Linked DNA regions of Oleomonas cavernae. The main gene of each other region encodes a partner of the protein of the gene in region 2 in a complex. Links are inferred from orthologs where the notes say so. Each region holds a gene or a part of one and is shown on either strand. Other genes may lie near its edges.

Region 1 (3,306 bases), 600 kb from region 2 along the record:
CGCCGTCACCCCCGCGGGCAGGCCCAGCGTGGTATCGGGATCGAGCAGGGCGACATCGGGCAGCAGCCGGCGCGAGACCACGCCGCGCTTCTCGTCATTGTCGGTCGTCACGATCGAGATCGGCGTGACCTCCGATCCCGTGCCGGCGGTGGTCGGCACCAGAATCAGCGGCAGCCTTGCCCCTTGCGCCAACTCGACGCCATAGATGGTTTCCAGGTCGCACGGGCTGCGCACCAGGTAGGCGACCAGCTTGGCGGTATCCATGGCGCTGCCGCCGCCAAAGCCGATGACCGCGTCGACCAGGGCCTGCCGCGCCGCATCGGCCGCGGCCACGACGATGCGCACCGGCGGATCGGCCTGGACCTGGTCGTAGACGGTGACGGCGATCCCGGCCGCGCGCAGGGCCGCCACGGCCGGCTCGATCAGGCCGGCCTTCACCAGGCCGGGATCGGTCACCAGCAGGGCATGGCGGGCGTGGACATCGCGCAGGATGGCCGGCAGGTCGGCCACGGCGCCGGGGCGCAGGACGATCCGCGGCGTGGTCGAGAAATCGAGAGCAATGGCGTTCGGCACAACGTCCCCCAGGGGTCACTGACAGGGGTCGTACAATAGCCCGCCGGCCGCCGCAATCGCACCCTTGCGCCGGGGCAAAGGAAAGCCCCGCAAGTCCTGGAAACCTCCCGGTATTCCAAGCCTCGCGGGGCTGGGTAATTTGGTGGGCCGTGTAGGGGTCGAACCTACGACCTAGTGATTAAGAGTCACCCGCTCTGCCAACTGAGCTAACGGCCCGATTCCGCGACTAGCGTGTCGGGAGGCGGGTAGATACCAAGCCGCCGCCGGCTTGTCGAGGACTTCATGCAAAAAAATTCAGGTGCGGTCGCCGGTCGCACCATTGGCCGGCGCCAGCGCGGTGCGCGATACCGGATCCAGGCGCATGGCTTCGCGCAGGATGTCGGCGGCGACGGGGGCCGCGGCCGAAGAGCCGCCGCCGCCATGCTCGACGATGACGGCACAGGCATAGCGCGGATTGTCGACCGGGCCGAAGCCCACGAACAGCGCATGGTGGCGCTCGTGCCAGGGCTTATCCTGCTCGCGCCGGCGCACGCCCGACAGGCGCTCCGCCCGGCTGATGCGCACCACCTGGCTGGTCCCGGTCTTGCCGCCGATCTGCATGCCCGGTTCGGTCACGCGTGAGCGGAAGGCCGTGCCCGACTGGCTGTTGGTGACCCGAATCATGCCCCTGACCGCCAGGTCCAGCCAACGCTTGTCGATATCCATCGCCGGCGCCGCTTCCGCCGCGCCAGGCGGCGCCTTGGCCAGGCGCGGCACCACCGCGCGACCGCCGTTGACCAGGCGCGCGGTCATCGTCGCCAGTTGCAGGGGTGTTGCCAGCACGTAACCCTGGCCGATGCCGGCGATCACGGTCTCGCCCTGCTGCCAGGGCTTCTTCAGGGCCTTTTCCTTCCACATCGTGGTCGGGATCAGGCCCGGCCGCTCGCCCGGCAGTTCGATCCCCAGCTTCTCGCCCAGGCCGAACTTGCGCACCCCTTCCGCCAGCCGGTCGACGCCGACCCGGCGCGCGACATCATAGAAGAAGCAGTCGCAGGACTGTTCCAGCGCCGTCTGGAAATCGACCGTGCCGTGGCCGCCCTTCTTCCAGCAATAGAAGGTATGGGTGCCGAGCTGGAACGAGCCGGGGCAGAACACGGTATGGGAGGGCTGGATGATTCCGGCATCCAGGGCCGTGACCCCGACCACCATCTTGAAGGTCGAGCCCGGCGGGTACTGGCCGCTGATCGGCTTGTTGATCAGCGGGCTGCGCGGGTGGCTCTGCAGCGTGTTCCATTCGGTCTTGCTGAGGCCCACGTTGAACGGCGTCGGGTCGAAGCCGGGGGTGGAGACGCAGACGATCAGTTCGCCCGTGTGCACGTCCATGACGACGACGGCGCCGCTTTCCTCGCCCAGGCGCTCGTGGGCGAAGCGCTGCAGCGCAAGGTCCAGGGCCAGCACGACATCCTCGCCCGGCTGGCCCTCGTCGCGCGTCAGTTCGCGGATCATGCGGCCGTAGGCGTTGACCTCGACCTGGCTGGCCCCGGCCTTGCCGCGCAGGGCGGAATCGAAGCTGCGCTCGACGCCGTTCTTGCCGATCTTGAACCCGGGGAGTTGCAGCACCGGATCGGCGCTTTCGGCGATGTCCTTGTCGCTGACCGAGGCGACGTAGCCGATCACATGGGCCAGTTCGGGCCCGAACGGGTAGTAGCGGGTCTCGCCCACGTCGGGCTGGATGCCGGGCAGTTCGGGGCTGTGGACATTGACCGCGGCGAACTCGCTCCAGCTCAGGTTCTCGAGCACGGTGACCGGCATGAAGGCACGCACCCGGCCCATCTCGCGCCGGATCCGGCGCAACTGGTGTTCGGGGATCGGCACGATGGCGTTGAGGCCGGTCAGGGTGGCATCGACATCGTCGCTCTGTTCCGGGATCAGCACGACGCGGAAATTCTGCCGGCCGGTCGCCAACTCGTTGCCGAAGCGGTCGAGAATGCGGCCCCGCGTCGGCGCCAGCAGGCGCAGGTTGATGCGATTGTCTTCCGCCAGCATCTGGAAGCGCTGGCCGTCGACCACCTGAAGCTGGTACATGCGCCCGGCCAGCACCGCCAGCAGGCCGAGCTGGCCGCCGGCGAGCAGCAATGCCCGCCGGGTAAAGGTCTTGGCGCGAAGATTGTCGTTCTTCTCGTTGTTCATCGGAATTCCTCGAGCGAATCGAGGAGCCGGACGATCTGGCCGAAGATCCAGCTGGCCAGCGGATAGAGCGCGATCGACAGCAGCATCTGCATGACGAAGGGCTGCAGCTCGATCAGGCGGGCGCCGTGCAGGCTGCCCAGCAGCCAGCCCGCCCCCGCCGCCAGGAAGGCGACGACGCCGAAGCCGAACCAGGCGATGCCGAAGGTGCGCGCGGTGAAGACCCGGCGCTCACGCGCCACGAACTGCTGCACCCCCAGCAGGATCAAGGTGCCCAGCCCGATCGGCGCGCCCGACAGGGTGTCCTGCAACAGGCCGATGATGAAGACCGCCGGCGGCGGCAGCAGGTGGGGCTGAAAAATCGTCCAGAAATAGATCAGCATCAGGGTCAGGGCCGGCCCGGCGGCATCGATCCCGCTGACGCCGGAAGGCGCCACGCCGATCAGTACGCAGACGAAGCCGACCAGCGGCGGCACCAGGAGCACCAGGTTGGCCAGCAGGCGGCGCGGCCAGGGCTCGATCACCGGTCCTGCTCCCCGGCTGCGGCCGGTGGCGCCGAGGTCACCG
Region 2 (3,260 bases):
GATCATCGTGCTCGACCCCGGCCACGGCGGCCGCGACCCCGGCGCCATCGGCCCCAGCGGCGCCTTCGAGAAAACCATCACGCTTGACCTGGCCCGGCGCATCGCCGCCCGGATCGAGGCCGGCGGCACCTACCGCGTGGTCCTGACCCGGCGCAAGGACGTCTTCGTGCCCCTGCAGGAACGTGCTGCCGTCGCCCAGCGCGTGCAGGCCGACCTGTTCGTCTCGATCCACGCCGATTCGGCGCCCAACCCCGATGCCCGCGGCCTGTCGGCCTATACCCTGTCGGAAAAGGCGTCGGACGGCCTCGCCGCGGCCATCGCCGACCGGGAAAACGCCGCCGACCTGATCCACGGCATCGACATCGGCGTCGCCGACCCGGAAGTGGCCGCGATCCTGTTCGACCTGACCCGGCGCCACTCCCTGAACACCGCGCTGGCGCGCAAGGCGCACATCGTGCGGACCGCCGGCGCCAAGCTGCGCCTGCTCGACAACCCGCGCCGTTCCGCCAATTTCGCCGTGCTCAAGGTGCCCGACGTGCCGGCCCTGCTGATCGAGACCGGCTTCCTGTCGAATGTCGCCGACGAAAAGCTGCTGACCTCGGACAACAGCCGGGCCAGGATCGCCAACGTCCTGGCCGATGCCTTCGCCGGCGCCATGGCGGTCGCCTGAAGGGTGCCTTGTACCGCCTCACCCTTGTCATCGCGGCACTCGACGGCCTGGTGGGCGTGGGGCTCGGCGCCTTTGCCGCCCATGCCCTGAAAGCGACCGCCACGCCCGAGGCCCTGGCCCTGGTCGGCACCGCCAGCCTCTACCAGATGATCCACGGGGCGGCGGCGGTAGCAGGCCTGCGGCTGGTCGACAAGGGCTGGGTCTGGGCCGCGGCACCCTTCTGCCTGGCCGCCGGCGCCCTGCTCTTTGCCGCCGCCCTCTACGGCATCGCGCTGGCCGACCTGCGCCTGGGGCTGGTCGCCCCGATCGGCGGCACCCTGATGCTGGTCGGCTGGGCCTGGCTGCTCATCGCTGCGGTATTCCGGCGCGCGTGAGCGCCTTTGCCCTGGCGCCTGTTCCGGGCTAGAACGGGGCATCTGCACACCATGATTTCGAGACCCGAGCGTTGAGCTTCTATTCGAGCCGCGACGAAAACCCGTCCCTGGGGACGCGCCTCCTGTCGATCAACTGGGGCCTCGTGCTGCTGGTGATCGCCATCGCGGCGATCGGCGTCGCCATGCTCTATTCCAGCGCCGGCGGCAAGTGGGATCCCTGGGCGGGGCGGCAGTTGGCGCGCTTCGTCGTCGGCCTGGGCGTCATGGTCGTGGTCGCCGTGATCGACGTCTCGCTCTATGCCCGCTACGCCTATGTGCTGTACGGCGTGACCCTGGCGGGCCTGGTCGGCGTCGAGGTGATGGGCTCGATCGGCATGGGCGCGCAACGCTGGATCGACCTGGGGTTTTTCCAGATCCAGCCCTCCGAGATCATGAAACTGGCCCTGGTGCTGGCCCTCGCCCGCTATTTCCACGGCGTCATGCCCGAACAGATCGGCCGGCCGACGGTGCTGATCGTGCCCCTGCTCATGGTCCTGCTGCCGGTCGCGCTGGTGCTGAAGCAGCCCAACTTAGGCACCGCGAGCCTGCTGTTGCTGGGCTCGGGCGCGATCTTCTTCCTGGCCGGGGTGCGCCTGTGGAAATTCGGCATCATCATCGCGGCGGGCATCGGCGCCCTGCCCGTTGCCTGGGAATTCCTGCACGACTACCAGCGCCGCCGGGTGCTGACCTTCCTCAACCCGGAAGCCGATCCGCTGGGCGCCGGCTACAACATCCTGCAATCGATGATCGCGCTGGGCTCGGGCGGGGTGTTCGGCAAGGGCTACCTGCTGGGGACGCAAAGCCAGTTGCGCTTTGTCCCCGAGGTGCATACCGACTTCATCTTCCCGCAACTGGCCGAGGAATTCGGCATGATCGGCGGCTTGCTGCTGATCCTGCTCTACGTCTGCGTCTTCGGCTATGCCCTGGCGATCGGGCTTGGTTCACGTCACCAGTTCGGGCGCCTTGTCGCGCTGGGCATCGGTACCCAATTATTCCTCTATGTCTTCATCAACCTCTCCATGGTCATGGGCCTGATCCCGGTGGTGGGCATTCCCTTGCCGCTGGTCTCCTACGGCGGCTCGGCGACCATGACCCTGATGATCGGCGTGGGCCTGATCCTGTCGGTCTCGGTCCACCGCGAACGCCGGCTGGCGCGCCGGCTCGACCATAGTTAGTTGCTCAAGCGAGGCTTCGTGGCGCGTCACAAGGACAAGCACACCCTGCGCGAGCCGACCGCGGCGGAAGCCCTGGTCACCCTCGCCTTCGGCTATTCGGGCGAGCGCATTTCGATCGGCGAGATCGTCGATCCCCTGGCCGAACGCGGCTTCGGCCTGCTGATCCTGCTGCTGGCCCTGCCCACCACCCTGCCGATCACGCCGCCCGGCCTCTCGGCCATCGCCGGCTTTCCCATCGCCTTCATCGCCCTGCAGATGGCCATCGGCCTGCCCCGGCCCTGGTTGCCGCAGCGGGTCCGGCGGCGCTCGATCCTGACCGGCGACCTGCAGCGGGTGGTGCGCGGCAGCCTGGGCGTCGTCACCCGCCTGGAGCGGGTGCTGAAACCCCGCCTGGCCTTCCTCACCGGCTGGACCCAGGAACGCCTCGTCGGCCTGCTGGTCGCGACGCTCGGCCTGATGCTGGCAAGCCCCATCCCCTTCACCAACATTCCCCTGTCGATCGCCATCGTGTTCCTGGCGCTCGGCCTGATCGAACAGGATGGCCTGATGACCCTGATCGGCGTCGTCGGCGGCATCGCCGCGATCAGCTTCCTGGTCTACATGAGCGTCATCTCGTGGGACGCCATGTCAGGCTGGATCGGGCATTTGTTCTAGGGGTGCAAAGGCACCATCCCAGGGTGGAAAAGGGGCTGGCCTGTGACTCAGGAATTCGACAGAGCCGAGCAAGATGTAATCGACACGGTCAAGCGGGTGGGCTGGCAGGTCAAACTGATCATTTCAGGGGAGAACGACGACCCGAATTTACCTCCCTTCGCCTACACTGTCGGCTTGGCTGTTACCTTTGGCTGGCCTGAGTTGATCTGCTTCGGCCTTCGCACGGAGTATTTGGGGCAGGTCATCAACAACGCGGTGGCAGAGCTCAAGAGCAAGGGGCAAGTGCCGGCCCCCGGCGTTCAGCTTGATCAGGTACTTGAACGCGGGCCGGTGCGGCTCGTGGAATTC

What was found.
Region 1: the proteins of rodA (region 2) and mrdA are in contact, whole or in part, in a crystal structure (PDB 6PL5), measured with the Thermus thermophilus proteins. The link is inferred for Oleomonas cavernae from one-to-one orthologs. Residues at the interface, in WP_223903423.1 of Thermus thermophilus: Phe161, Val165, Phe168, Val169, Leu172, Pro198, Tyr199, Glu202, Tyr211, Arg212, Asp213, Gln220, Val221, Gln223, Ser224, Ile226, Ala227, Ile228, Gly229, Ser230, Gly266, Phe267, Val270, Leu274, Tyr277, Gly278, Leu281, Phe285, Leu289, Arg297; in WP_223903432.1 of Thermus thermophilus: Arg4, Ile5, His6, Leu8, Ala9, Phe12, Ala15, Leu16, Leu19, Gly20, Arg22, Ala23, Trp24, Leu26, Gln27, Val28, Tyr31, Tyr34, Leu36, Leu43, Thr45, Asp47, Lys156, Gln157, Gly158, Ser160, Val184, Leu201, Glu202.

Annotation. Positions count from the first base shown.
Region 1 is NZ_QYUK01000011.1:1,617,020-1,620,325, forward strand. The notes cover bases 306-3,302. They hold mrdA (penicillin-binding protein 2), read right to left. Parts: upstream 2,743-3,302; coding sequence 868-2,742; downstream 306-867. Other genes in these bases: D3874_RS11470 (iron-containing alcohol dehydrogenase), read right to left, coding at 306-573; mreD (rod shape-determining protein MreD), read right to left, coding at 2,739-3,263; mreC (rod shape-determining protein MreC), read right to left, coding at 3,301-3,302. Outside these bases: more of D3874_RS11470, read right to left, coding at 1-305; more of mreC, read right to left, coding at 3,303-3,306. UniProt on the Escherichia coli protein: Catalyzes cross-linking of the peptidoglycan cell wall. Responsible for the determination of the rod shape of the cell. Is probably required for lateral peptidoglycan synthesis and maintenance of the correct diameter during lateral and centripetal growth.
Region 2 is NZ_QYUK01000011.1:2,218,235-2,221,494, forward strand. What follows is about bases 236-3,186. They hold rodA (rod shape-determining protein RodA), read left to right. Parts: upstream 236-1,115; coding sequence 1,116-2,258; downstream 2,259-3,186. Other genes in these bases: D3874_RS14450 (N-acetylmuramoyl-L-alanine amidase family protein), read left to right, coding at 236-670; D3874_RS14455 (DUF423 domain-containing protein), read left to right, coding at 679-1,044; D3874_RS14465 (exopolysaccharide biosynthesis protein), read left to right, coding at 2,277-2,912; D3874_RS14470 (DUF4262 domain-containing protein), read left to right, coding at 2,955-3,186. In the rest of the region: more of D3874_RS14450, read left to right, coding at 1-235; more of D3874_RS14470, read left to right, coding at 3,187-3,260. UniProt on the Escherichia coli protein: Peptidoglycan polymerase that is essential for cell wall elongation. Also required for the maintenance of the rod cell shape. Functions probably in conjunction with the penicillin-binding protein 2 (mrdA).